DNA from 2 places in the Streptomyces sp. NPDC046557 genome. Region 1 is predicted to be linked to the other one. Evidence: riboswitches for the same ligand, from Rfam matches in the RefSeq annotation. Region 1 holds a riboswitch; the other holds the start of a gene.
What was found. Region 1 has a riboswitch for cobalamin ahead of ABZ934_RS06425 (energy-coupling factor ABC transporter permease). Riboswitches for the same ligand answer to the same signal wherever they lie in the genome.
Positions count from the first base shown of each region.

Region 1 (14,196 bases):
CTGCGGGTCAAGCGCCGTGCCGCGACCACCGCCCGCAAGCTGCGCTCCGAGGGCGACCCGCAGGCGCTGTCGATGGAGTGGATCACGCTCTACGCGATGGCCGTGAACGAGGAGAACGCGGCGGGCGGCCGGGTGGTCACCGCCCCCACGAACGGCGCGGCGGGCATCATCCCGGCCGTGCTGCACTACTACATGAACTTCGTGCCGGGCGCCGACGAGGACGGCGTGGTGCGCTTCCTCCTCGCGGCGAGCGCGATCGGCATGCTCTTCAAGGAGAACGCCTCGATCTCCGGCGCCGAGGTCGGCTGCCAGGGTGAGGTCGGCTCGGCCTGCTCGATGGCGGCCGGCGCCCTCGCGGAGGTCCTGGGCGGCAGCCCGGAGCAGGTCGAGAACGCCGCCGAGATCGGCATGGAACACAACCTCGGCCTCACCTGCGACCCGGTCGGCGGTCTGGTGCAGATCCCGTGCATCGAGCGCAACGGCATGGCGGCGGTCAAGGCCGTCACCGCGGCCCGGATGGCGATGCGCGGCGACGGCTCGCACAAGGTCTCCCTGGACAAGGTCATCAAGACCATGAAGGAGACCGGCGCCGACATGAAGGTGAAGTACAAGGAGACCGCCCGCGGCGGCCTCGCGGTCAACGTCATCGAGTGCTGAGCCGACACCGGCGTCCGCGCCTGACGGCGGCCGGGAAGTAGCGACGGCAGGGCCGGGTGCGCGTGCGCCCGGCCCTCCCGCACGTCCGCGCCCGGCCCTCCCGCACGCCGCGCTACTTCCTGCGGATCGTGGTCAGGCAGCCCTTGGCGAAACCGTTCACCGCGTCGTCCAGCGCCTTGAGGCTCTCGGGCGTGGGGGGCTTGCGGGCCTCCCCGGTGACCGTGATGTCCAGCATGAGGTTGCTGTCCCGCACCCGTAGCTGCCTGACCTGGCGCTGGTCGTCCGGCTTGGTGTAGGCGAGACGGTACGCCTCCTTGCCCACGCCCTTGACCTCGACCGGGGCGCCGCCCGGCGCGTCCTTGCCCGCGTCGCCCCGCACCTTGGCGAAGACCTCCTTCGCCTCGTCCACGCTCGGGACGTAGGCGAAGTCCAGCTCGACCTTGGCCCCGCCGTAGGTCGCGGAGCCGCGCTCGACGAGCTGCTGGACGCACTCGGCGCCCGGGTAGCCCCCGGTGGTCCTGCGGGTGCGGTCGGCCACGTCCTGGCGGGCCCCGAGCGGGTCGGCCAGTTCGCCGTACGGCAGCGCGTTGCATATCTCGTCAGTGGCGACCCAGGGGTAGCCGCCCTTTCCCTCCTGGGAGACCTCCTGATCGCCGCCCCCTCCGCACGCGGTGGCCGCGAGGACGAGGGCCGCGGTGCTGACGGCATGACGGTGACGGCGGGTGTGAAGGCGGTGACGGTGCATCCGGTGCTCCCCTGTCGCACGGTCCGTGTCCAGGCCGCCACCCTGCCAGGAAAGGCGCGCCGCCACCCCGTGATCCGTGCAACCGCGGCGGCCTCCGGAGCGTCTTCGGCAGTGTCACCCTTGTCCCCGTCTCCCAGAATCGAGGGGACGTCATGCAGCACGTACGTCGCCGTCAGGTCACCGCACTGCTCGCGGGCGCTCTGCTCGCCGCCGGGGTCGCGCTCGCCGCGCCGGCCTCCGCCGCCACCGGTACGACACTGGTCACCAACGCCCGTTGGGGCGGCCACTGCACCTACGACCGGTTGGTCATCGACCTCCAGGGAACCGCCCCGCCCGTCACCGTCACGCCCGTCTCCCAGCTGGTCTACGACGGGTCCGGCAAGCCCGTCCCGCTGCCGGGGAAGTACTTCCTGGAGATCAGGCTGCACCCGGCCGCCGCGCACAACGCCGCCGGTCAGAACGTCTACGTGGGGCCCAAGCTCCATCAGATCGCCCTGAGCAAGCTCAAGGGCATCGCCCTGACCGGCGACTTCGAGGGGTACGTCACCTTCGGCGCCGCCTTCGACACCCCGCCCACCTACAACACGAGCGTGCTGCACGCCCCGGAGCGGTTCGTCGTGGACTTCCCGCACCCGGCTACCTGCTGACCCGTCCCGCGCCCGGCACTACCGGTGCTCGGGGTTCGGGAAGTCGAAGCGGCACCCGGCGTCCCACTCCGAGCGCTGGTTGCCGTGGGCGGGGATGCCGCCCGCCCGCTTCAGGAGGGCGGCCAGGTGCATGAGGTTCCAACTCATGAAGGTCGTATTCCGGTTGGTGAAGTCGTTCTCGGGTCCGCCCGAGCCGGGGTCCAGGTACGAGGGCCCCGGGCCGGCCTCGCCGATCCACCCGGCGTCGGCCTGCGGCGGGATCGCGTACCCGAGGTGCTGGAGGCTGTATAGGACGTTCATGGCGCAGTGCTTGACGCCGTCCTCGTTGCCGGTGATGAGCGCCCCGCCGACCCGACCGTAGTAGGCGTACTGGCCCCGCTCGTTCAGTAGCGAGGAGCAGGCGTAGAGCCGCTCGATGACCTGCTTCATCACGGAGCTGTTGTCCCCGAGCCAGATCGGGCCGCACAGCACCAGGATGTCGGCGTCCATGATCCGGCTGTAGAGGACGGGCCACTCGTCGCTCTCCCAGCCGTGCTCGGTCATGTCGGGCCAGACACCGGTGGCGATGTCGTGGTCGACGGCGCGGACGAGTGCGGTCCGGGCCCCGGCGGCCTCCATGACCGCGCGGCTCCTGGCGATCAGCCCCTCGGTGTTGCTGGTTTCGGGGGACCGTTTGAGGGTGCAGTTCACGTAGAGGGCGCTCAGGTCGCCGTAGCGGGGGGTCTGCGGGGATGCGGAGTCGTCGGTCATCCCACCACCCTGCGTTCCGCCGGACGCGGCTGCCGGCGGGCGCGCCCGGAAGGGGCGGGTTGTGACCCGTCCGCGCGGCCGACTAGGGTCATGGGGCCTTGGTGTTCGGGAAACCGGTGGGAAACCGGTGCGGCCCTCGCCACTGTGATCGGGAAGTCCGGCTCCACTCTCCCCCAGACACCGTCCGGGAGGTGCCCCCAGCGGGAAGCCACTGGGCCCGCGCGGGAGACCGCACGGCCCCGGGAAGGCGGAGCCAGGACATCGGCACCCGTGAGCCAGGAGACCGGCCAGGGCGCGTTGTCCATCCACGAGGTGCTGGAGAGGTCTCCCCACTCATGCATATCGCCGAGGGCTTCTTGCCCCCGTTGCACGCGGCCGCCTGGGGCGTCGCGTCCGCCCCCTTCGTCGTACACGGTGTCCGCGCCCTGACCCGCGAGGTGAAGGCGAACCCGGAGAGCACGCTGCTGCTCGGGGCGTCGGGGGCGTTCACCTTCGTCCTGTCGGCCCTGAAGATTCCCTCGGTCACCGGAAGTTGCTCCCACCCCACCGGGACGGGGCTCGGCGCGATCCTGTTCCGGCCACCGATCATGACGGTGCTGGGGACCATCACCCTGTTGTTCCAGGCCCTGTTGCTGGCGCACGGCGGGCTGACCACGCTCGGTGCGAACGCCTTCTCGATGGCGATCGCCGGGCCCTGGGCGGGGTACGGGGTCTACCGGCTGCTCAAGCGGTTCGACGTGCCGCTGATGGTGACGGTTTTCTTCGGCGCGTTCTTCGCCGACCTCGTCACGTACTGCGTGACCAGTGTGCAACTGGCCCTGGCCTTCCCGGACCCGGCGAGCGGTTTCCTCGGCGCGCTCGCGAAGTTCGGCGGCATCTTCGCGGTCACGCAGATCCCGCTGGCCGTCAGCGAGGGGCTGCTGACCGTACTCGTCATGCGGCTGCTGATGCAGTCCAGCAAGTCGGACCTGGTCCGACTGGGCGTCGCCAAGCTGACGTCCCGCGGCCGCGACGCGCAAGAGGCGGCGGCCTGATGAGCGGCACGAGCAAGAACACGAAGATCAACGCCCTGCTGCTGCTCCTGGTGGCCGCGCTCGCCGTCCTGCCGATCGCGCTGGGCATGGGCGAGGGCAAGAAGGAGCCCTTCGCGGGCGCCGACAGTCAGGCCGAGTCGGCGATCACCGAGATCAGGCCGGATTACAAGCCGTGGTTCTCCCCGCTGCACGAACCCCCCTCGGCGGAGGTCGAGTCGGCCCTGTTCGCCTTGCAGGCGGCCCTCGGCGCGGGCGTGCTCGCCTACTACTTCGGGTTGCGCAAGGGCCGCCGCCAGGGGCTCGCCCAGGCGCACGGCCCACAGGATCCTCCGGCGCCCCCGGCGGAGTCCTAGCCGGTGCTGCTCATCGACGTGGCGGCGCACGGCAGTCGCTGGCGCCACCGCCATCCGCTGGAGAAGGCGCTGCTCGGGCTCGGGCTCACCGTCACCGCCGTCGGCCTGCCGCCCTGGCCCGGCGGCCCGCTGGTCGCGGCGGCGACCCTGGCCGTGCTCCTCGGCCCGGCCGGGGTGACCGGACGACAGCTCTGGCGGGCCTTCCGGATCCCGCTGGGCTTCTGTTTCACCGGGGCGCTGCCGCTGCTGTTCGCGGTGGGCGGCCCGGCCGGGCCGGTCTCCCTGGCCCCGGACGGACCCCGGCACGCGGCGGAGCTGCTGCTGCGCACCTCGGCGGCTTCGCTCGGGGTGCTGCTGTTCGCGTTCACCACCCCGGTGTCGGACGTGCTGCCCCGGTTGGTACGGGCCGGCGTCCCGGCGCCGGTGGTGGACGTGGCGCTGGTCATGTACCGGATCGGGTTCCTGCTGCTCGACTCGGTGGCCCAGGTGCACCGGGCGCAGGCGGCCCGGCTCGGCCACACCGGCCGGGCGGCGCTGTGGCGTTCGCTCGCCGGGCTCGCCGCGACCTCGTTCGTCCGGGCCTTCGACCGCGCCGCGCGGCTCCAGGAGGGGCTGGCGGGTCGGGGCTACGACGGGACGCTGCGGGTGCTGGTGCCCGGGGCGGCGCTGTCGTGGCGGTTCCTGGCGGCCTCCGCCGCCCTGCCGGCCGCGCTGGTCATCGTGACTCTCACCCTGAAAGGGCTGTACCTGTGAACCCGTTGGTGGAACTGGTGGGCGCGGGTTACGCGTACGAGGACGGTCCGGCGGTGCTGTCCGGCGTGGACTTCGCTATCCCGGAGGGCCGGGCGCTGGTCCTGCTGGGCCGCAACGGCAGCGGCAAGACCACGCTGATGCGGCTGCTGAGCGGGGGCCTTCGTCCGGTGGCGGGCGTACTGCGGCTGGACGGTGCGGCGGTGCGGTACGACCGGGCGGGCCTGACCCGGCTGCGCGGCCGGGTGCAGTTGGTCGTGCAGGACCCGGACGACCAACTGTTCGCGGCCTCGGTGGAGCAGGACGTGTCCTTCGGACCCATGAACATGGGTCTGGCCGCGGCGGAGGTACGGGCCCGGGTGGACGCGGCGCTCACCGCGCTGGACATCACCGCCCTGCGGGACCGGCCGACGCACCTGCTCTCGTACGGGCAGCGCAAGCGGGCGGCGATCGCGGGGGCGGTGGCGATGGCCCCGCGAGTGTTGATCCTGGACGAGCCGACGGCGGGACTGGACCCGGACGGGCAGGAGCGGCTGCTGGACGTGCTGGCGGGCCTGCGCGCGAACGGCACGACGGTGGTGATGGCCACGCACGACGTCGACCTCGCCGTACGCTGGGCCGACGACGCGGCGGTCCTCACCCCGGCGGGCATTCGCGTCGGCCCCGCCGCGGCCCTGCTGTCGGACCCGGGGCTGCTGGCGTCGGCGGGGCTGCGCCAGGCGTGGTCCCCCGCCGTGACGGCTTTCCTGCGGGCCCGCGACCTGCTGGAACAGGACGCCCCGGGGCCGACGACGCCGGAGGCGCTGGCCGCCTGGGCCCGGTCCGGGTCCTGAACGGCACGCGTGCCCGGACCCGCGGCGAACCTAGGATGTGCGCATGTCGCTCCCGCACGCCATCCTCACCGCCCTGCTCGAGAAGCCCTCGTCCGGGCTGGAGCTGACCCGGCGGTTCGACAAGTCGATCGGGTACTTCTGGTCCGCGACGCACCAGCAGATCTACCGCGAGCTCGGCCGGCTGGAGGAGGCCGGGCTGATCCGGGCGCTGCCCAGCGAGGTGCCCGTGCGGGGGCAGAAGAAGGAGTACGAGGTGCTGCCCGCCGGCAGCGCGGAGCTGGCCCGGTGGGTCGGCGAGAGCCAGGACCCGAAGGCGATCCGGGATCCGCTGCTGTTGCGGGTGCGGGCGGCCGGTGTCGTGGGCCCGCAGGGGCTGGCCGCGGAGTTGCGGCGGCACCTGGACCTGCACAGGGGGCAGTTGGCGGAGTACGAGGCCATCGAGGCGAAGGACTTCCCGCCCGGGCGGGACTCCGACCAGGACCGGCTGCGCCGGCTCGTGCTGCGCGGCGGGATCGGCCTGGAGACGTTCTGGCTGCGCTGGTTGGAGGAGGCGCTGGCCGAAGTCGACGACATGACGGGGCCGCCCGCGTGACGCGACCCCGTCCGGCGTCCGCTACTTGTTCAGGGCGTTCCAGAACTCGTCGAAGCTCAGCAGGCCGTCGCCGTTCGTGTCCTTGGCGGCGATGACGGCGTCCGCGACGGCGCCGGTGACGTACGCGTCACCCATGGCCTTCATGGCCGCGCTGTACTCGTCGGCGGTGACGAAGCCGTCGCCGTCCGCGTCGAACTTGCCGAACGTCGCCCGCGCGCTCTCGATGTCCGCCACTGGGTCCACCCCTTCTCGGTGCTTGTTGACGGCTCAGGGTAGCGCCCCCGGCGGGTCGCGTTCACCCCGGGTCCCGTTCGGCCGGCAGAAAGAAATTCATTTACTCCCCGGCCACCCGGAAGCGATAATTCCAGCCAACAAATCCGGCCCCCACTTGTCACGCTCCGGGATCACGGCATAACGTACCGACATTGCCGCCACACCAGGAGCGCAGGGCTCCCAGGGACAAGCGGCAACAAGGGCGATCAAAGGTGACGATCAAAACTGACGCATCATTCGAAGTTCTGCCCTTCACCCGCACCTGCCGCCATATCTGGGAAGACGGCGACCATGTGCTCATCGGAGTGAGTCCCGGCAACAGCTACTTCAGCTCCGAGCGCATCGGCAGTCTTGCCCGATGGGCGACGACCCGCTTCGCGCAGGTCGACTTCGTCTACGCGGACCTCCACGTGGACCGGATGTTCGCCGCCTTCGGCTACACCCGGGAGCACGCGGAGAAGCGTGCGACGAAGGAGATCAAGGCAGTGCGGCGAAGGATTCTCAAGGGTGTCGAGGAGTCCGGGTCCACGCACGCCGAGATACGAGTGAGGGCACTTTCCGAGTTCGAGTCGAATCCCGTGTACCAACTACTGCACCGACGCGTTCTGCATTTTCTTGAGACTGATGACGAGTTCCGTAAGAGCTGCGAGAAGATGGCTCTCCAGTTCGTCGGTTCGAAGTTGCCGGAAGGTGAATCGATGACCGACAGCCAGTTGCAGGTCTGTTTCGATTACATGGCGGCGGAGTTGCCGTTCTTCGTGGACACCCCGAGCATTCTCGACGTGCCGTCCTCGGTGGCGGCCTATCACGTCAAGATGCCGATGACGGATGTCCTGTTCGCGCGCGGTGGGGGACTGCGCGCGACCCGCAACCAGGCGTACGCCGTCGTACGTCCGGAGGCCGCGGAGTCCGCCCCGCACCCGGCGGCCGACCACCACGCGAGCGGCGATCACCACGCGAGACCCGCGAACCACGCACCGACCGAAGGGACCGTCGATGAGCGTCGAGCAGCTTGAGGGCCGGGAGACCGGGCACGGCGCGGGGACCGACGAGGTCCTCCTCGACTTCCCGCTGTCGCGGCGCGGTGACGTGCTCCCCGAGGAGTGCGCCTGGCTGCGCGAGAAGGCGCCGGTCGCCAAGGTCCGCACCCTCACCGGGGACCCGGCGTGGCTGGTCAGCAGTTACGCGCTGGCCAAGCAGGTCTTGGAGGACGAGCGGTTCAGCCTCAAGGACACCGCGAACACCGGCGTGCCCCGCCAGTACGCGCTGACGATACCGCCCGAGGTCGTCAACAACATGGGCAACATCAACAGCGCCGGGCTGCGCAACGCGGTGATGAAGGCGCTCAACCCGCGCCAGAAGGGGCTCCAGGACTGGCTGCGCGCCAAGGCCGGCGAGCTCATCGACGAGATCGTGGCAGAGGGCGGTCCGGCGGACCTCCGGGCGGGGTTCGCCGACCCCTTCTCGGCGGCGCTGCACTGTCAGGTGCTGGGTGTTCCCTTCGAGGACCGACGCCGGTTGATGTCGGGGCTGGACGTCGCGTTCATGACCGCGCGCGAACCGTTCGCCGACTCCGAGCTGAACTGGTACAAGGACGTCGGTTACTTCGTCGAGCAGTTGAAGGTCCAGCTCGCGCTGCCGGCCGAGGAGCGTACGGGGCTCCTCGGCAAGTTCGCCGAGCTGAAGGAGGCCGACCCCGAGTCGGCGCACCTGACCGACGAGATGTTCGCGACGGTCGCCGTCTCGCTCTTCGGGGCGGGTGCGGTGTCCACGTCCGCGTTCCTGGTGCTCGCCGTCCTCGCGCTGCTCCAGCGACCGGAGCTCATCGGGTACCTGCGGGCGCATCCGGAGCGGATGGGCAAGGCGGTGGACGAGCTCCTGCGCTGGAACCTGTCGGTGGGCGACGGCCTGCCGCGCATCGCCATGGCCGATGTGCGGGTCGGGGACGTGCTGGTGAAGGAGGGCGAGCTGGTCCTCGTCCTGCTGGAGGGGGCCAACTTCGACCCCGATGCCTTCGAGAACCCGGACGAGCTGGACCTGGAACGGGAGAGCGCCAACGCCCATCTGGCCTTCGGGGCCGGGCGGCACTTCTGCCCGGCGTCCGCGCTGGGCCGGGCCCACGCGGAGATCGCGCTGGAGGTACTGGTGGAAAGGTTGCCGGGGCTGCGGCAGGCGGTGCCGGCGGAGAACCTGGTCTGGCGCACCGGCTTCATCAAGCGGCTGCCCGAACGACTCCCCGTCGCCTGGTGACGCCTTCGGCGTGAGGCGGCGGGACAGGACGGCGGTGCCCCGGGTGCTGTGCGAGCTCCCGGGGCACCGTCATGCCGTGCCGCTTGCCGGCTAGCGGAAGATGCCGGTGTGGCCGAGCGAGTAGCGGCCGGGTTGCGGGTAGACGGCGAGGCCGTGGGGCCCTGAGCCGACCGGGATCTTGGCCAGTTCCTCGCCCGTCTTCGTGTCGATCGCGTAGACCTCCGAGTTGTAGCGGCCCGAGAGCCACAGCACCTTGCCGTCCGCGGAGACCCCGCCCATGTCGGGGCTGCCGCCGTCGGGGAGCTCCCATTTCTTGGTGAGCTTGTTCGCCTTGAAGTCGAAGACGGAGATGCTGCCCTCCCCCCGGTTGGAGATGTACATCTCCCTGGAGTCACGGCTCACGTACAGGCCGTGGCAGCCCTTTCCGGTGGGGAGGAGCTTCGGAGTCCCGAACTTGTCGCCACTGAGCACCCACATGCCGTGCGCCATCATGTCGGCGACGTAGAAGGTCTTCCCGTCGGGCGACACCTTGACGTCCTGGGGCATGGCCCCTTCGAAGGGGAGTTTCTGCTGGCCGACGATCTCCATCTTCTCGGTGTCGACCTTGAGCAGTTCGCCGGAGAACTCGCAGCTCACGATGAAGTACCGGCCGTCGAGGGAGAAGTCGGCGTGGTTGACGCCGTAACAGGTCACCGGGACGCTCTTCACACGGTTCATGGTGTGCGGGTCGCGGAAGACCAACTCGCGGTCCATCGAGGCCATCACGATCGCGTACTTGCCGTTGGGCGTGAAGTACAGGTTGTACGGGTCGTGCACCTCGACGGGGTCGCCCGCCTCGCCCGTGGCCGGGTTGATGGGGGTGAGGGTGTGCCCGCGGTTGTTGTTGACCCACAGGGTCTTCATGTCCCAGGACGGCACGACGTGCTGGGGCTGGGTGCCGACCGGGATGGTGTCGATGACCTTGTACGTCTTGGGGTCGATGACCGACACGGTGTTGGAGCCGGTGTTCGGTACGTAGACGCGGGACGGGAAGTTCTTGACGACCGGGGACAGCTGGTTCGGCCGGTCGGCCGCGTAGACGTCGTGGGGGTCGAGCACGGGCGGCATTCCGGCCAGTCCGGGCGGGACCGCGGGTTGCGCTTTCACCGGTTGGGCGGGCCCCTTGGTGCCGAGCGCCTCGGTCGCGCCCTTTCCCCCGGATCCGCACCCGGCCAGGGCCGTGAGAACCAGTCCGGCAAGCAGCACGGTGGCCTTCCGTGGAAGGCGATTCGTCGTCATGGGGTCAGCAGCTCCGTGGTGGTCACCGCGCGCAGTTGGCGACGCGCGAGTTCTTCGAGGAGGGGTGGCATCGCGTCGACCGTGTCCGCGTAGCCGAAGTGCAGGCTCACCACCGATCCGGCGTGGATCGTCCCGGTGACGTTGCGGATGACGGCCGCGGCGCCGGGTGAGGTGAAGTCGAGGGAGTCCACGTCGTACGAGAGGACGTGCGGGTAGCCGGCCCGCTGGGCGAGTTTCCGGACCAGGGGGGTCGCGTACTGGGTCTGCGAGGGGCGGAACCAGGTGCCGATCGAGCCGGTGAGCCGCTTGAGGCGCTGGGCGCAGCCGGTGATCTCCGCGTACGCCTCGTCCTCCGGCATGGTGTTGATCGCGAGGTGGCGCTGGGTGTGGTTGCCGAGTTCGTGGCCGCCGTCCAGGACCCGGCGGGCCATGTCGGGGTGCTCGTCGAGCCAGGTGCCGATGGCCAGGACGGTGACGCGGGCGCCCGCGCGCTCCGCCTCGGCGAGGATCGCGCGTCCCGTGGCGGGGTCGCCGTTGCCGTGGAAGGTGAGGGCGACGCGGGGCCGGTCTCGGGAGCCGTGGCCGATCTCGACGGGCTGCCCGGCGAACCGGCGCGGGCCCGGTGCGGCGGCGGCCGCAGGGGCGGGACGGGCCGGTGTGGGGGTGGCGGGGACGGAGGCGGGCGCCTTGGGTGGGGTCGCGGTTCCGCAGGCGGCGGTGAGGGCGCCGGCGGCGACCGCGGCACCGGCGAGGAGGGCGGTTCGGCGGTCCGGGTAGCAGGGCACCTGCCCATTTAAGGTCCGGATGCCCCCGTACACGCTGATTGACCCAGTTCGGCACCCGCGCCAAAGCGCTTCAGCAGTGCGGTCGTCCGCTATGTGATCAACGAATTACGCAGAGCGGTCGATACTTATTCATTGATTGCGAGGCGAGTGGGCCACCTCACCTAGGATTTAGCCGTGAACTCTTAGGTTATACACACTTATGTCCGAGTTTGAGGTTTTGGCATTTGGTCGCTCGTCTGCCATAGTCGGAATCACGGCTTCCCTTTGACCCGAGCGAAGTCCCACGCCGAGGATCACACCCCCTTCGATCCTCGGCGCACCCATGAAACCCCCGCGGCGCCCCATCACACGGCGACAGGGGGTTTCAGGCGTTTACAAGGGAGGGACAGGCGTGCGCGCCGGGCCGGCATCCGGCGTCTCAGCGGTCGGCCACCCGCATCTCGAACCAGGTGATCTTGCCCCTGGGCAGCAGATCGGCGCCCCAGCGGTCGGACAACTTGTCCACGAGGAAGAGCCCCCGGCCCGTGATGTCCATCTCGTGGACCGGCATCAGACAGGGCAGCCCCCGCGAGGGGTCGCGCACCTCGACCCGGATCCACCCGCGCCGGCGCACCAGCCGCAAGCCGAACGACCGGGCCCCGGTGTGCCGTACGGCGTTTCCCACGAGTTCCGAGACCAGCAGGACCGTGTGCTCGGCGATCTGCGGCGACAGGCCCCACAGCCGGATCACCACGGACTGGGTCAGCCGGCGCGCCGTACCGGCGGATTCGGGCATGGACGGCAGCGTCACCTCCGCCTCGGCGGGATTGCCGTACAACTCCACGGCCCTGAGGCCCTGTTCCTCCTCAAGAGCCGCCGAGATCCGTACCGCCGGAGCGCCGCCGCGCTGCCGCGGCTGCTCCACACCCTCCAGGCCCGCCATGCACCCATCATGGACGGCCGCACCGCCGCTCCGGGCCGTTCCCCGGGAAAACACCCCCCGGGGTCCACCGATTCCCGGGGGGTGTTCCGGCATATGCGGAAGGCAATCGGAGGGCCACGCCACCGGTCTGACCTGGTGTGACGCGCTGCGCTCCGATGATCACGGTGAGTGGATCACCGTTTCGGCTTAAGGCTGCGTTAATGCCCGGCTAATCCACTCCCAGGGAGGAACGGCCGGCGAGGGTCAGCCTCAGAGGAACTTGGCCTTCCCCGGGCCCTCCTCGACGAAGCTGCGCATGCCGCGCTCGCGGTCCTCGGTGGCGAACAACCCCGCGAACCAGTTGCGTTCGATGGTCAGTCCGGTGTCGATGTCCGCCTCCAGCCCGGCGTCGACGCACTCCTTGGCGGCGCGCAGCGCGAGGGCCGGGCCCTGTGCGAGCTTCGCCGCCCAGGCGTGCGCCTGCTCGTACACCTCGGCGGCCGGCACCACCCGGTCCACCAGCCCGAGGGCGAGCGCCTCGTCGGCCTTGACCATGCGGCCGGTGAAGATGAGGTCCTTGGCCTTGGACGGGCCGATCAACCGGGACAGTCGCTGGGTGCCGCCGGCGCCCGGGATCAGGCCGAGCAGGATCTCGGGCTGGCCGAGCTTGGCGTTGTCCGCGGCGATCCGGTAGTCGGCGCACAGCGCGAGCTCGCAACCGCCGCCCAGGGCGTAGCCGGTAACGGCCGCGACGACCGGCTTGGGGATCCGGGCGACGGCGGTGAAGGCGTCCTGGAGCCCGCGGGACCGGGCGACCATGGCCGCGTGGTCCATCGTCTGCATCTCCTTGATGTCCGCACCGGCCGCGAACACCTTCTCGCCGCCGTAGAGGATCACCGCGCGCACGTCGGCGCGGTCGGTGGCCTCCACGGCGAGCTCGCGCAGCCGGTCCTGGGTGGCGATGTCCAGGGCGTTCATGGGCGGCCGGTCCAGGCGGAGGGTGCCGACGCCTTCGGAGACTTCGAGAGAGAGGGTCATACGGGGAAGGTTAGCGGCGGTTAACGCGAAGTGGCCCGGTGCTGTGGGTCACAGCACCGGGCCGACGATCACCTGCGGGTCAGGCGGGAGGGAACTACTTGATCCACTCCGACCAGTCCATGTTCCAGCCGTTGAGGCCGTTGTCCGGGGCGATCTGCTTGTCCTTGGAGTTCTTCACGACGACCACGTCGCCGATGAGGGACTCGTTGAAGAACCAGGCGGCGGGCTGGTCGTCGTCGCCCGCGCCGCGGGCGTCCTTGAGGCCGACGCAGCCGTGGCTGACGTTCTCCGAGCCGAACGTGCTCGCGGCGGCCCAGTAGTTGCCGTGCACGAAGGTGCCGGAGTTCGACAGGCGCATGGCGTGCGGGACGTCGGAGATGTCGTACTCCCCGCCGAAGCCGACGGTCGCGCCGTTCATCCGGGTCACCTTGTACTTCTCGCTGATGACCATCTGACCGTTGTACGTGGTGGTCGACGGGGCGCCCGCGGTGATCGGCAGGTTCTTGAGCACCTGGCCGTCGCGGACGACCTCCATCGTGTGCGCGGCCGCGTCGACGGTGGAGACCTGGGAGCGGCCGATGGTGAAGTGGACGGTACGGGTCTGCTTGCCGTAGACGCCCGGGCGGCCTTCGACGCCGTCGAGGGCGATCTTCACGGTGACCTTGGTGCCCGCCGCCCAGTACTTCTCGGGGCGGAAGTCGAGCCGGTCGTTGCCGAACCAGTGGCCCTCGACCGGTACGTTCGGCTCCGCCGTGACGGTGATGGCCTTCTCGACGGCCTCGGTGTTGGTGATGCCCCGGGTGAAGTTGATCGACACGGGCATGCCTACGCCGACGGTCTCCCCGTCCTCGGGGGTGTAGTGGCCGACGAAGGTGTTCGTCGGGGTGAGGGTGGTGAAGGTGGTGTCCTTGGCGGACTCCCGACCGGCCTCGTCCTTGGCGACGACGTGCACCTTGTACTCGGTGGCCGCGGCCAGGTTGCGGGCGGGCTCCCAGCTTGCCCCGTCGGTGCCCATCTTGCCGTCCACCGCGTTGCCCTTGGTGTCGGCGACCGTCACCGTGGCGAGCTTGCCGCCGGTGCTGGATATCTTCAGAACGCCGCTCGTGGCGACTTCCTTGGAGCCGTCGTCCGGCTTGACGTTGACCACGGCCTTGGACGCCTCGGTGCCGGTCTTGCCGCCACCCTTGCCGCCGGCGTCGCCGGCGGCACCGCCCCCGCCGTCTGCGCCGCCGCTGCACGCGCTGGTGAACAGCAGCGCCGCTCCCAGCAGAAGGGCCGGCAGGCCGGTGCGGACGCGGCCGCGAATCGGC
Region 1 covers NZ_JBEYZH010000002.1:262,018-276,213, forward strand. Annotated here, with positions in the region: gene ABZ934_RS06405 (L-serine ammonia-lyase) at 1-657, shown strand, start outside; gene ABZ934_RS06410 (hypothetical protein) at 770-1,402, opposite strand; gene ABZ934_RS06415 (hypothetical protein) at 1,555-2,049, shown strand; gene ABZ934_RS06420 (flavodoxin family protein) at 2,068-2,799, opposite strand; cobalamin riboswitch at 2,882-3,106, shown strand; gene ABZ934_RS06425 (energy-coupling factor ABC transporter permease) at 3,135-3,833, shown strand; gene ABZ934_RS06430 (energy-coupling factor ABC transporter substrate-binding protein) at 3,833-4,186, shown strand; gene cbiQ (cobalt ECF transporter T component CbiQ) at 4,190-4,939, shown strand; gene ABZ934_RS06440 (ATP-binding cassette domain-containing protein) at 4,936-5,769, shown strand; gene ABZ934_RS06445 (PadR family transcriptional regulator) at 5,813-6,361, shown strand; gene ABZ934_RS06450 (EF-hand domain-containing protein) at 6,383-6,595, opposite strand; gene ABZ934_RS06455 (tRNA-dependent cyclodipeptide synthase) at 6,847-7,650, shown strand; gene ABZ934_RS06460 (cytochrome P450) at 7,631-8,884, shown strand; gene ABZ934_RS06465 (YncE family protein) at 8,975-10,162, opposite strand; gene ABZ934_RS06470 (polysaccharide deacetylase family protein) at 10,159-10,947, opposite strand; gene ABZ934_RS06475 (ATP-binding protein) at 11,366-11,869, opposite strand; gene ABZ934_RS06480 (enoyl-CoA hydratase-related protein) at 12,119-12,886, opposite strand; gene ABZ934_RS06485 (Ig-like domain-containing protein) at 12,981-14,196, opposite strand, start outside.

Region 2 (14,196 bases), 250 kb from region 1:
CAGTTGCCACTCCGAGACCAGCAGGTGAAGCCACTCCAGGTCGGTTTCACCGAGAGCGGTGTGCTGGCGTACGAGGTCGTTCATGGAGGGCACGGGCCGAGCGTACCCCGGGTACGGCCATGACTTTCCCCACGGCGAATACCCAGGAGTATCCAGGAGGGCCCCGGGCCGCGTAGGGTTGGAGGAAGTGACGGGAATAAGACCCCTGTCGTTGGATGGACAGGACAGATTGGTCTAGTCCACAATGGTTTAAGCTTCCGCCCTCCCCGCACAGGAGGACGGATCGAGGTAAGCCGCGCGCTCTGCCCTGACCGCGTCGGCCCCTCCCAACCGGCCGCCGGGAACCGCACACCCGCCGGCCGTAAGTACTCCGGGCTACGGTGCCGGACGGGTTGAGGGTCCCGTCCCGCACCGTGGCCCAGAGGAAATCGCGCAGAGGAAATGCCGCAGAGGAAAGAAGCCCCGGAGGCCGGGCCGCCCGAGGGCGGCTAGCGCGGCCAGGCCCGCATCGCCGTCTCCGCCACCGCTTCCAGCTCTTCGCGGCCCGCCCCGTCGCGCGCCTGCTGTGACATCCCCTGGAGCACCGCCCCGACGTAACGGGCTAGCGCCCGCGCGTCCGCGTCGGCGGGCAGCGCGCCGACGGCGATGTCCGCCGTGATCCGGCTCTCGAACATGGCCAGGTTGGCGTTGCGCCGTTCCCGCAGGGCTTCGGCCACCTCGTCCGAGGTGGTGTTGATCGCCGCGCTGATGACCATGCAGCCCTTGGGGTGGGTCGGGTCCGTGTAGATCTCGGCGGCCTCGCGCAGGAGGCGCCGTACGGCCGCGGCCGCGGTGGACTCCTCCGCGAGCGCCACGGCGGCGAAGCCCCCGTACCGACCGCCGTACGCCGTCACGACCTCCTCGAAGAGGGTGCGCTTGTCGCCGAAGGCCGCGTAGAGGCTGGGGGCGCCGATGCCCAGTTCGCGGGTCAGGTCGGCGATCGAGGTCGCCTCGTAGCCGCGCTCCCAGAAGACGCGCATGGCCGTGTCGAGAGCGGCGTCGCGGTCGAAGGAGCGGGGCCTGCCGCGCTGTCCGGTCACCATGCGCCCATTCTATAGCGGCCATTAAGGAATCTGGTACGGTTCTTCTGTAGCGACCACTAGAGATTATGAAGGGGGGGGCGCGTCATGGGCGTGCTCAAGGGGAAGACGGCACTGGTCACGGGCGGCAGCCGGGGTATCGGTCGGGCCGTGTCGCGGCGGCTGGCGCGGGACGGGGCGCTGGTCGCAGTGCACTACGGCCGGGACGAGGCGGCGGCGCGGGAGACGGTCGCCGCGATCGAGGCGGAGGGCGGCCGGGCCTTCGCGATCGGGGCGGAACTGGGGGTCCCGGGGGACGCGCGGGCGCTGTGGGCCGCGTACGACGCCCATCCGCGGGCGACGGAGGGGCTGGACGTCCTGGTCAACAACGCGGGGGCCGCCGCCTTCGCGGGCATCGAGGAGACGGACGAGGAGACCTACGACCTCACGCACGCGCTCAACGCGAAGGCGCCCTTCTTCGTGATCAAGCACGGGCTGGCGCGCCTGCGGGACGGGGGCCGGATCGTCAACGTGACGGGCACTCCGGACATCGCGCTGCCGGCGATCCTGGCGACGATCACGGCCAAGGGGGCGGCGAACGCCCTGACGGTGTCGCTGGCCGCCGCGCTCGCGCCGCGCGGCATCACCGTCAACTCGGTGGGCCCGGGTGTCATCGAGACCGACCTCAACGCGGGGTGGCTGGCCGACCCGGCGGCCCGGGCGCACGTATCGGCCCGCTCGGTGTTCGGCCGTACCGGCACGGCGGAGGAGGTGGCGGACATCGTCGCCTTCCTGGCCTCGCCGGATTCCCGCTGGATGACGGGCAAGCACCTCGATGCGACGGGCGGCCTCCAGCTCGCACTGCTGTAGGCGGCGCCGCGGGCCGCCGAGAGGCCACCGCGGGGCCGCCGAGAGGCCACCGGGCGGTCATCGGATCACCATGGAAGAGGGGGCCGCGAGGCCCGCCGCGAGCGGGCCGGCTCTGCTAGATTGGTCTATACCACACTACCTCTCCAGATTGGCAGGCCCCGCGTGGAAGTTGTCATCGTCCCGAACGCCAAGGCAGGCGGCGAGCTCATCGCGGAGGCCATGGCCGCCCTGGTACGCCGCAAGGCCGACGCCCTGCTCGGGGTGGCGACCGGCTCCACCCCACTGCCCGTGTACGAGGCCCTCGCCGCCAAGGTCAAGGCCGGCGAGGTCGACGTCTCCAAGGCCCGCGTCTGCCAGCTCGACGAGTACGTCGGCCTGCCGGCCGGGCACCCGGAGTCCTACCGCGCCGTCGTCCTGCGCGAGGTGGTCGAACCCCTGGGCCTGTCCGAGGCGTCCTTCATGGGCCCCGACGGCTCGGCCGAGGACATCGTCGCCGCATGCGACGCGTACGACCGCGCGCTCGCCGAGGCGGGCGGCGTGGACCTCCAACTGCTCGGCATCGGCACCGACGGGCACATCGGCTTCAACGAGCCGTGCTCCTCGCTCGCATCCCGCACCCGTATCAAGACGCTGACCCACCAGACCCGCGTCGACAACGCCCGCTTCTTCGACGACGACATAGACCAGGTCCCGCACCACGTCGTCACCCAGGGCATCGGCACGATTCTCGACGCCCGCCACCTGGTCCTGCTCGCCACCGGCGAGGGCAAGGCGGAAGCCGTCGCGCAGACCGTCGAGGGGCCGCTGTCCGCCCTCGTCCCGGCCTCCGCGCTCCAACTGCACCGCCACGCGACGGTGGTCGTGGACGAGGCCGCCGCCTCCAAGCTGAAGCTGGCCGACTACTTCCGCCAGACCTACGCCGACAAGCCCGCCTGGCAGGGTCTGTAACACCGCGAACACCCGCGCACGAAGGCCGGGCCCCCCTCCACGGGGGCCCGGCCTTCGTGCGTACGGGGTGCTACGCGCCCGCGATGACCTCGGCCGCCGCCCTGCCGCACACCCGCGCGGCGCCGTGCGTCGCGATGTGCAGGGCGCCGCGCGGCTCGGCCCGGGGCAGCCCCATCTCGACCACCACGGTGTCCGGCCGGGCCGCCACGAGGGCGTCCAGCGCCTCGGTCATCCAGGGGTGGCGGTGGGCGTCCCGGACCACCGCCACGACCGTGCGGTCCCCGGCGGCGGCCAACACCTCCCCCGCGCCGGCCCCCTCGTGGTAGACGCCCGACGCGGTGCCGGGCAGCAGCGCCGCGAGCTCGGCGGCCACGCCCCAGGGGGTCTCGTCGCCCACCGCGATGTTGGGTTCGGGGGCGAGCGTGGCCACATACGGGGTGCCGACGGCGCTCACCCGGCCGGTCAGGACCAGGGCGCGGCGGGCCGCCGTCAGACCGATGCCGGGCGCGCCCCCCTCCGGCGCGCCCGGCGTCGCGGCGGTCCGCCGGGCGCGGGTCCATTCGGCCAGGGCGCGGACCCGGGCGGCGGCGTCGGCGAGCCGTTCCTCGGGCAGCGCGCCCTCCCTTACGGCCGCGACCAGCGCGTCCCGCAGACGCAGGACGGTGGCCTCGTCGGCGAGTCCGCCGCCGACGCAGATCGCGTCGGCGCCGGCGGCGATGGCGAGGACGGAGCCCCGCTCGATGCCGTAGGTCCCCGCGATGGCGTTCATCTCCATGCCGTCGGTGACGACGAGGCCCTCGTAGCCGAGTTCCTTGCGCAGCAGACCGGTCAGGATCCGCGGGCTGAGGGTGGCGGGACGGGTGGGGTCGAGGGCGGGGACCACGATGTGCGCGCTCATGACGGCCTTGGTGCCGGCCTCGACCGCGGCCCGGAACGGTACGAGTTCACGCGCCGTCAGGGTGTCCGGGTCGGCGTCGATGCGCGGCAGGGCGAGGTGCGAGTCGACGTTGGTGTCGCCGTGGCCGGGGAAGTGCTTGGTGCAGGCGGCGACCCCGGCGGCCTGGAGGCCCTCGACGTAGGCGGCGGTGTGCCGGGCCGCGAGGTGGGTGTCGGCGCCGAAGGACCGTACGCCGATGACCGGGTTGTCGGGGTTGGAGTTGACGTCGGCGGAGGGCGCCCAGTTGAGGTTGACCCCGCAGGCGGCGAGCCGGCGGCCCAGCTCGTGGGCGACCCCCCGGGTCAGTCCGGTGTCGTCGACGGTGCCCAGCGCCAGGTTGCCCGGGAAGGAGGAGCCCTCGCGGACCTCCAGGCGGGTGACGTCGCCGCCCTCCTCGTCGATGGCGACCAGGACGTCGTCCCGCTCGGCGCGCAGTTGGGCGGTGAGCCGCCCGAGCTGCTCGGGGGAGGCGATGTTGCGGCCGAAGAGGCCGACGGCGTGTAGCCCTTCGCCGAGCCGGCGCAGCAGCCAGGCGGGGGCGGTGGTGCCCTCGAAGCCGGGCTGGAGGACCGCGAGGGCGTCGCGGGTGAGCGTGTCCGTCTGGTGCGCAAGGACAGTCATGGGCCGTTATCCCTTCACGGCGCCGGCGGTGAGGCCCGCGGCCATCTTGCGCTGGACGATGAGGAAGAGGACCACGATGGGGAGCGCCATCATGGTGGAGCCCGCCATCATCGGGGCGAACTCGGTGCCGTGCAGGGTGGTGAAGTTGCCGAGCCAGACGGTGGCCGTCTGGTTCTGCTGGCTCATCAGCATCAGCGCGTACAGGTACTCGTTCCACGCCTGGATGAAGCCGTAGACGGACGTGGCGACCATGCCCGGGGCGAGCAGCGGGAAGACGACCCGCAGGAAGGCCCCGGTCGGTGTGCAGCCGTCGACCATGGCGGCTTCTTCCAGCTCCTTGGGGATGTTGACGATGAATCCGCGCAGCGTCCACACCGTGAAGGGCAGGATGAAGGTCAGGTAGGTGATGATCAGACCGCTGAGCTTGTCGTACTGGCCCAGGTCGTTCAGGAGCAGGAAGACCGGGATGATCATCGCGACGAGCGGGATCATCTGGACGGCGAGGATGCCGACGATCACGATCTTGCGGCCGCGGAAGGCGAACCGGGAGATGGCGAGGGCGGCCAGCATGCCCACGGTGATGCCGATGACGACCACGGTCAGCGAGACGATCAGGCTGCGCCCGACCGGTCCCCAGAAGTCGGAGATCTCCAGCGCCCGCTTGAAGTTGTCGAGCGTGAAGGTGGTCGGGAAGAAGTGCGGGTGCGGGTCGATGGCGTCCTTGGCGGGTTTGAACGCCGTGTTGAGCATCCAGTAGACCGGGAACCCGGCGGTGACGAAGACCAGCAGGCCGATGAGGTTCCAGCCGAGCCTGGACTTCTTGCGCTGCCTGAGGCGGGGGGCGCGGGCGGTCGCGGGCGGCGCGGCGGTCGGGGGGGTCGCGGTGGTCGAGGTCACTCCACCTCTCCGATCTTGAGCATCTGGCGCATGTAGACGGCGACCACCGCGAGCAGGAGCAGGACGGTCACCAGGGCGATCGCGGAGCCGCCCGAGTAGTCGTTGACCACGAACGCCTGCTTGTACGAGTAGGTGGTCAGCAGTTGGAACTCGGCCTCGGGGTTGCCATTGCGCATCACGAAGACCTGCGGGAAGACGCCCATGTCCCAGATGACCGACAGGGTCGTCAGCATCACGATGATCGGCTTGAGTATGGGGAGGGTGACGTGGCGGAACACGCCCCAGGCGCCCGCGCCGTCCAGGCGCGCCGCCTCTTCCAGTTCCTTGGGCACCTGGGTCAGTCCCGCGCTGAGGGTGATGACGACGAAGGGCACCGCGCCCCAGACCACGAGCAGCATGATCACGGCGAGGCCCTGGGGGCCGCCGGCGAACCAGTTGTGGCCGATCATGTCGACGCCGGGGAGCCGGCTCATCAGGTAGTTGAGGACGCCGTAGTCGGCGTCGAATATCCACTTGAAGATCGCGGTGGCGACGATGATGGGCATGCCCCAGCTCGCGACCAGCGCGACGCTGATGAGGGCCTTGACCCAGCCGGAGACCTTCTGGAGCAGCAGGGCGACGAGCATGCCGATGACCATGGTCAGGACGACCGCGCCGGCGGCGAAGACGATGGTGCGCAGCACGACGGACCAGAACACGCCGTCGCCGAGGACCTTGCCGAAGTTGTCGAATCCGACGAACTCCGCGTCCTTGAAGCCCCAGAGCTCGGACTTGCCGAAGCTCTGGAAGGAGAGGGACACCAGTCTGAACAGCGGGTAGCCCATGACGAGGACGATGATCAGCAGGCAGGGGGCCAGCAGCAGCCAGGGGGTCGCGCCGGGGCCCTTGCGGCGGCGCTGTCGCGGCGCGGAGGTCTTGCCTGTCCCGGGTCCGGTGGAAGTCTGGCGCCGTGCCGGCGGCAGATCGGCGGTGGTTGTCTGTGCGGCACTCATCGCGTGCTCCTCGGGGGTCCCTCTCTTGACGGGCAGCGGGGCCCCGCCGATCCGGCGGGGCCCCTCACTTCAGGTCACTTGGTGTTGATGACCTTGTCGATCTCGGTGTCGGCGGCCTTGGCCGCGTCCTCGACCGACTTCTTGCCGGTGGCGACGTCCTGGAGCATGGTCTGGAGGACCTTGCCCTTCTCGACCTGGCCCCAGCCGGGGGCGGTCGGGACGAACCAGGAGGACTCGGCCGCGGTGGCCGGCACCTCCGTCTTGGGGTCGGCCTTGAGCGGGCCGAGGTCCGTCTTGTTGTTCGGCAGGTTGCCCTTGCTGATCAGGCCCTTCTGACCCTGGGAGCCGGTGAAGGCGTTGATCCACTCGGACGCGATGTCCTTGGCCTTGGACTTGGAGGGGACCGCGAGGTCGGAGCCGCCGAGGAAGACCGGGAGGGCCTTGCCGTTCGGGCCGGGCATCACGAAGTTCTCCAGCTTGTCCTTCAGCCCGCCGACCTTGTCGCTCTTGGGGTCGGCCGCGTCGGCGCCTTCCCAGGCGGAGGCGAAGATGACGGCGGAGTTGCCCTGCCCGAAGACGACCGGGCGGTCGGACTCGTCCTTGGTCTTGTCCGCGTGCATGTACTTGTCGAGGAGCTCCTTGTACTGCTTGAGCCCCTTGACCGACTCGGGGGAGGACAGGGAGCCCTTCCAGGCGGAGCCGTCCTTCTTGGCGATGGCGCCGCCCGCGTCGTAGACGAAGGACATCGCGGCGTACCAGTCGGGGGAAGGCTGGTAGAGGGCGCTGAACTTGTCGCCCTTCGCGGCCTGGATCTTGTCCAGGGCGGAGGTCAGGTCGGCCCAGCTCTTCGGGGCGGCGGTGACGCCGACCTCGGCGGCCAGGTCCTTGCGCCAGGTGCCGACGCGGCCACCGGCGTAGTAGGGGACGCCGTAGGTCTTGCCGTCGTAGGTGACCGACTGCTTCAGCGCGTCCAGCCAGGCGGCGGAGTTGTCGAACTTCGCCGGGTCGACCTCGGAGAAGGCACCGGTCGACATGTAGCCGATCATCTCGGAGTTGCCCATCTCGACGACGTCGGGGGCCTTGTCCGTGGCGAGGACGGCGTCCAGCTTGGCGTTCTTGTCCGGCCAGCCGTAGTACTCGTGCTTGATGGTGAGACCGGGGTGCTTCGCGACGATCGCGTCGTCGGCCGCCTTGACCAGCTCGGGCCAGTTCTTCTGGGCGTCGACCGTCAGCCAGACCGTCAGCTCCTTGGCACCGGACGCCTTGTCGGCCGTGTCCCCGCCCTTGCCGTCCGAGCCACCGCAGGCCGCCAGGCCGATCACCATGCCCGCGACTCCAACCGCCGCGATGAGCTTGCGCTTCACGCCACCCTCCTCAGGGATGCCTTCATGCACGTCCCTTGCCCGCCGCGGTGACATACGCGAAGTAGTAGGCGTGGGGCCGGGATCCGATCCATATTGGTGTAGACCAGTAACCGGAGCTTGGCCTAGACCTTTAGGGGTGTCAAGGGTCTAATGAGCGGGTGATCGGTCCGTTATCGGACCGACACCTGGGGGAGGGGAGAGGCCCGTCCTCCCACCCGTGTCACGATGTGACCGCACATATCGGAGGAGCCGGTGACGGCAGCGAAACTGGAGTCGGGAAGGCGGGCGGCGATGGCCACCGAAGGGGCGACCACGGAGCCGGAAGGCGGGGCGGCCACTCGCACGGCCCGGGTTCCCAAGTACTACCGACTCAAGCGGCACTTGCTCGACATGACCGAAACCATGCCCCCCGGCACACCGGTGCCGCCGGAGCGCACGCTCGCGGCCGAGTTCGACACCTCGCGGACCACCGTCCGCCAGGCCCTGCAAGAACTCGTGGTCGAGGGCCGACTCGAACGCATCCAGGGCAAGGGCACCTTCGTCGCCAAGCCCAAGGTCTCCCAGCCGCTGCAACTGTCCTCCTACACGGAGGACATGCGCGCCCAGGGCCTGGAGCCCACCTCGCAGCTCCTGGACATCGGCTACGTGACGGCCGACGACACCCTCGCCGGGCTCCTCAAGATCTCCGCCGGCGGGCGGGTCCTGCGCATCGAACGGCTGCGCCTGGCCAGCGGCGAGCCGATGGCCATCGAGACCACCCACCTCTCGGCCAAGCGCTTCCCCGCGCTGCGCCGTTCGCTGGCCAAGTACACCTCCCTCTACACCGCCCTCGCCGAGGTGTACGACGTGCGGCTGGCCGAGGCCGAGGAGACGATCGAGACCTCGCTGGCCACCCCGCGCGAGGCCGGCCTGCTCGGCACGGACGTCGGCCTGCCGATGCTGATGCTCTCCCGGCATTCGCTGGACGCCGACGGCGAGCCGGTCGAATGGGTACGTTCGGTGTATCGCGGCGACCGTTACAAGTTCGTTGCCCGTCTCAAGCGACCCGCCCTCTGATACACCGTTGACTCCTGATCCGCCCTCGGTGGACGCTCGTACCGCTCAACAGTGATCAACGAGGGGACGAGGATCATGCCGGAACCGGAAGCAACAGACACGACACGGGACACGGCGGGAGCCTCGTCGGGGGGGCTCTCGCCCAAGTCGATCGCCGTGTGGGTGCTCGTGGCCCTCGTCGGGGCCATCGGCTGGGGCGTACTGGCCCTCTCGCGCGGTGAGGAGATCTCGGCCGCCTGGCTGCTCGCCGCCGCGCTGGGCTCGTACGCCATCGGCTACCGCTTCTACGCGCGCTTCATCGCGGACCGCGTCCTGCGCGTCGACAAGACCCGGGCGACCCCCGCCGAACGCCTCGACAACGGCGTGGACTTCCACCCCACCGACCGCCGGGTGCTCTTCGGCCACCACTTCGCCGCCGTCGCCGGCGCGGGCCCGCTGGTCGGTCCGGTGCTCGCCTCGCAGATGGGCTACCTGCCGGGGACCATCTGGATCGTCGCGGGCGTCATCTTCGCCGGCGCCGTCCAGGACATGGTGACCCTGTTCTTCTCCACCCGCCGCAACGGCCGTTCGCTCGGCCAGATGGCGCGGGACGAAATCGGCCCGGTCGGCGGCGCCGCCGCACTGGTCGCCGTGTTCGTCATCATGATCATCCTGCTCGCGGTACTGGCCCTGGTCATCGTCAACGCGCTGGCCGACTCCCCCTGGGGCGTCTTCTCCATCGGCATGACCATCCCGATCGCCCTCTTCATGGGCTTCTACCTGCGCGTCCTGCGCCCGGGACGGATCACCGAGGTCTCCCTGATCGGTGTCGCCCTGCTGCTGGTCGCCATCGTCGCGGGCGGCTGGGTCGCCGACTCCTCGCTCGCCCACGTCTTCACCCTGGACAAGCAGACCCTGGTCATCTGGATGGTCGCCTACGGCTTCGTGGCCTCGGTGCTGCCCGTGTGGATGCTGCTCGCCCCGCGCGACTACCTCTCCACCTTCATGAAGGTCGGCACCATCGTGCTGTTGGCGGTGGGGGTGGTCATCGCGATGCCCATGCTGAAGATGCCCTCCGTCACCGACTTCGCCTCGCGCGGCGACGGACCGGTCTTCTCCGGCTCGATGTTCCCGTTCGTCTTCATCACCATCGCGTGCGGCGCGCTGTCCGGCTTCCACGCGCTGGTCTCCTCGGGCACCACCCCGAAGATGATCCAGAAGGAGACCCAGGTCCGGGTCATCGGCTACGGCGCGATGCTCACCGAGTCCTTCGTCGCCGTCATGGCCGTGATCGCGGCCTGCATCATCGAGCCGGGCCTGTTCTTCGCCGTGAACTCCCCCGCCGGGGTCATCGGCACCACCGTCGAGACCGCGTCCCAGGCGGTCACGCACTTCGGGTTCGCCATCTCCCCCGACGCCCTCGCCCAAGCCGCGAAGGACGTCGAGGAAACCACCCTGCTCTCCCGTACGGGCGGCGCGCCGACCTTCGCACTCGGGATGTCGCAGATCTTCTCCTCCGTCGTCGGCGGGGCCGGGATGAAGGCGTTCTGGTACCACTTCGCCATCATGTTCGAGGCCCTGTTCATCCTGACGACGGTCGACGCCGGCACCCGCGTCGGCCGCTTCATGCTCCAGGACACCCTCGGGAACCTGCACAAGTCCTTCAAGGACGTGAGCTGGAAGCCGGGCGTGTGGATCGCCAGCGCGGTCGTCGTCGGCGGCTGGGGCTACTTCCTGTGGGTGGGCGTCGAGGACCCGCTGGGCGGCATCAACCAACTGTTCCCGCTGTTCGGCATCGCGAACCAGCTACTGGCGGCCGTCGCCCTCGCGGTGTGCACCACGCTGCTGGTCAAGTCCAACCGGCTCAAGTGGGCGTGGGTGACGGGCGTCCCGCTGGCGTGGGACGTGGCGGTGACCCTCACCGCCGGCTACCAGAAGGTCTTCTCCGACAACCCGAAGATCGGCTTCTTCGCGCAGCGCGACCTGTACCAGGACGGCATCGACGCCGGAAAGGTCATCAAGCCGGCCAAGGACCTCGCCCAGATGCACACCGTGGTCACCAACGCCACGGTGGACGGCGTGCTGTCGGTGCTCTTCGCCCTGCTCATCGTCATCGTCCTGGTGGACGCCGCCCGGACCTGCGTCAAGGCGGTCCGCGCCCCGCAGGACGTCGCCCTCACCGAAGTCCCCTGGACCGAGTCGAGGATCGTCGCCCCGGCCGGTCTGATCGCGACGCCCGAGGAGCGGGCGGAGCTGGCCGCCGCCGGCCTCGACTCGGGCGGCGGCAAGGCCAAGGAGCCGGTGGCGTGAGCGGCGTCCGGGAGGCCCTGGCCAAAGCCGGGTACTACGTACGGGAGTTCTCCGGCGAGGCCGCCTACGACCGCTACGTGGCCCACGCCCGCTCCCACGACCCGGACGCCGAGGTCCTCACCCGGCGCGCCTTCGAACGCGCCCGCACGGACGCCCGCGAAGCCGATCCGCGCGAGGGCTTCCGCTGCTGCTGAACCGGTCACGGGCCGCCGCGCATTCCCCCGGGAAAACGCGGCGGCCCTTTCCGTGCCCCCGGGGCACACTCGACGTCATGGACATCACCATCAGACCGGCGCTGCCGGCGGAGTACGAGGCCCTCGGGGACGTCACCGCCCGGGCCTACCTCGGGGACGGCCTCCTCACCTACGGCGAGGACGACCCGTACCTCGCCCGACTCCGGGACGTGGCGGGACGCGCCGCGACCGCGGCGGCCGAAGTGCTCGTCGCCGTACTCGGCGACGGACGCGTGGTGGGCGGGGTGACCTTCGCCGCGCCGGGCAGCGCCCTCTGCGACATCGCCCGCGCCGACGAGGCCGAGTTCCGGATGCTGGCGGTCGCCCGCGAAGGACGCGGCCGGGGCGCCGGCGAGGCGCTCGTGCGGGCCTGCGTCGACCGCGCCCGGGCCGTGGACGGCGTACGACGACTCGTGCTGTCGACCACCCCAGACATGCTCGGCGCCCACCGGATCTACGAGCGCCTGGGCTTCGTCCGCTCGCCCGAGCGCGACTGGGAGCCGGTCCCCGGCCTCACTTTGCTCACGTACGGTCTCGCGCTGTAGTCGGTGCGCGACACAACATCTAGGGGGTCCCACAGGAGGGTGCCCCCACATGTATGCTCGTGCTCGCTGTCGCCGCAGGGGAATCCGGTGCGAATCCGGAACTGTCCCGCAACGGTATGAACTGCGCCCATTGGTGCATCCGAAGTCCGAGGACCTGCCGACAGCGCGCCCGGCTCGACCGAACCGGGTACAGCCACGTCCGGGCCTCGCGGTTGGGCCGGTGGACGCAGCGCGGCGCAAGCGTGCCCGGAGTCGGGGACGCGCCCGCGCGCGCCCGCTCGCGCTCCGCACCGAAATGCCCCGGAGCCGAGTGAGGGAGAGCTCCCCCCGTGACCATCGCGCCCGCCGCACCGCGCGCCGAGTCCGACCCGTCCGACACCGCAACCACCGGTGGGGGCCATGGGGCCGCGCTGCTGCGCACCCTCACCGAGCTCACGGGCGACCTCCCCGACACCGACCCCGGCCGGGTCGCCGCCGCCGCCCTGCGCGGCCGCAGCGCCGCCGCGGACGAGGCCGAACTGCGGTCGCTGGCCACCGAGGCCGCCGCCGGACTGATCTCCGAGGACCCGGCGTACTCCCGGCTGGCCGCGCGCCTGCTCACGCTGGCCGTGCGCGACGAGGCCGCGGGCCAGGGCGCGACCTCCTTCGCCGCGTCCGTCGCCGTGGGCCACCGTGAGGGCCTGATCGCCGACCGCACGGCCGCGTTCGTCGCCACCCACGCGAGCCGCCTCGACGCACTGGTCGAGCACGCGCTCGCCGAGGGCGCCGACGACCGCTTCGGCTTCTTCGGCCTGCGCACCCTGCACAGCCGCTACCTGCTGCGCCACCCGATCACCCGTCATGTGATCGAGACGCCGCAGCACTTCATGCTGCGCGTGGCCTGCGGTCTCGCCGCGGACGACAGCGTGCCGGCCGTCGAGGAAGTGGCCTCGCTGTACCGGCTGATGAGCCGCCTGGACTACCTGCCGTCCTCCCCCACCCTGTTCAACTCCGGCACCCGGCACCCGCAGATGTCCTCCTGCTACCTGCTGGACTCCCCGCTGGACGAGCTCGACTCGATCTACGACCGCTACCACCAGGTCGCCCGCCTCTCCAAGCACGCCGGCGGCATCGGTCTGTCGTACTCCCGCATCCGCGCCCGCGGTTCGCTGATCCGCGGCACCAACGGCCACTCCAACGGCATCGTCCCGTTCCTCAAGACCCTCGACGCCTCCGTGGCCGCCGTCAACCAGGGGGGTCGCCGCAAGGGCGCCGCCGCCGTCTACCTGGAGACCTGGCACGCGGACATCGAGGAGTTCCTGGAGCTTCGCGACAACACCGGTGAGGACCAGCGCCGTACGCACAACCTGAACCTGGCCCACTGGGTGCCGGACGAGTTCATGCGCCGGGTGAACGCCGACGCCGACTGGTCGCTGTTCTCCCCCGCCGACGTGCCCGAGCTGGTCGACCTGTGGGGCGACGACTTCGACGCCGCCTACCGCAAGGCCGAAGCGGCCGGCCTGGCCCGCAAGAGCATGCCCGCCCGCGACCTGTACGGCCGGATGATGCGCACCCTCGCGCAGACCGGCCAGGGCTGGATGACCTTCAAGGACGCCTCCAACCGGACGGCGAACCAGACCGCCGAACCCGGCACCGTCGTCCACTCCTCGAACCTCTGCACCGAGATCATCGAGGTCACCAACGACGGCGAGACTGCTGTCTGCAACCTGGGCTCGGTCAACCTCGGTGCCTTCGTCCTGGCAGGAGCCGGCAGGCGGGAGGACGCCATCGACTGGGAGCGGCTGGACGAGACCGTCCGCACCGCCGTCACCTTCCTCGACCGCGTCGTGGACATCAACTTCTACCCGACCGAGCAGGCCGGCCGCTCCAACGCCCGCTGGCGCCCGGTGGGTCTGGGCGCGATGGGCCTCCAGGACGTCTTCTTCCGGCTGAAGCTCCCCTTCGACTCCCCCGAGGCGAAGGCCCTGTCCACCAAGCTCTCCGAGCGGATCATGCTGGCCGCCTACGAGGCGTCCTGCGACCTCGCCGAGCGCAGCGGCCCGCTCCCCGCCTGGGAGCAGACCCGTACCGCCCGCGGTGTCCTGCACCCGGACCACTACGACGTCGAGCTGAACTGGCCGGAGCGCTGGGACGCGCTGCGCGCCCGGGTCGCGAAGACCGGCATGCGCAACTCGCTGCTGCTCGCCATCGCCCCGACGGCGACGATCGCCTCGATCGCGGGCGTGTACGAGTGCATCGAGCCGCAGGTCTCGAACCTCTTCAAGCGCGAGACGCTCAGCGGTGAGTTCCTCCAGGTCAACGCGTACCTGGTGGACGAGCTGAAGAAGCTCGGCGTGTGGGACGCGCAGACCCGCGAGGCGCTGCGCGAGGCCAGCGGTTCCGTCCA
Region 2 covers NZ_JBEYZH010000002.1:515,804-529,999, forward strand. Annotated here, with positions in the region: gene ABZ934_RS07540 (PAS domain-containing sensor histidine kinase) at 1-84, opposite strand, end outside; gene ABZ934_RS07545 (TetR/AcrR family transcriptional regulator) at 489-1,082, opposite strand; gene ABZ934_RS07550 (SDR family oxidoreductase) at 1,167-1,928, shown strand; gene nagB (glucosamine-6-phosphate deaminase) at 2,091-2,876, shown strand; gene ABZ934_RS07560 (glycoside hydrolase family 3 protein) at 2,947-4,434, opposite strand; gene ABZ934_RS07565 (carbohydrate ABC transporter permease) at 4,441-5,229, opposite strand; gene ABZ934_RS07570 (sugar ABC transporter permease) at 5,328-6,323, opposite strand; gene ABZ934_RS07575 (extracellular solute-binding protein) at 6,398-7,687, opposite strand; gene ABZ934_RS07580 (GntR family transcriptional regulator) at 7,979-8,743, shown strand; gene ABZ934_RS07585 (carbon starvation CstA family protein) at 8,819-11,032, shown strand; gene ABZ934_RS07590 (YbdD/YjiX family protein) at 11,029-11,226, shown strand; gene ABZ934_RS07595 (GNAT family N-acetyltransferase) at 11,304-11,810, shown strand; cobalamin riboswitch at 11,847-11,987, shown strand; gene ABZ934_RS07600 (ribonucleoside-diphosphate reductase subunit alpha) at 12,140-14,196, shown strand, end outside.
Region 2: linked by a shared signal. The riboswitch ahead of ABZ934_RS07600 (ribonucleoside-diphosphate reductase subunit alpha) and the one ahead of ABZ934_RS06425 (energy-coupling factor ABC transporter permease) in region 1 are both predicted to bind cobalamin.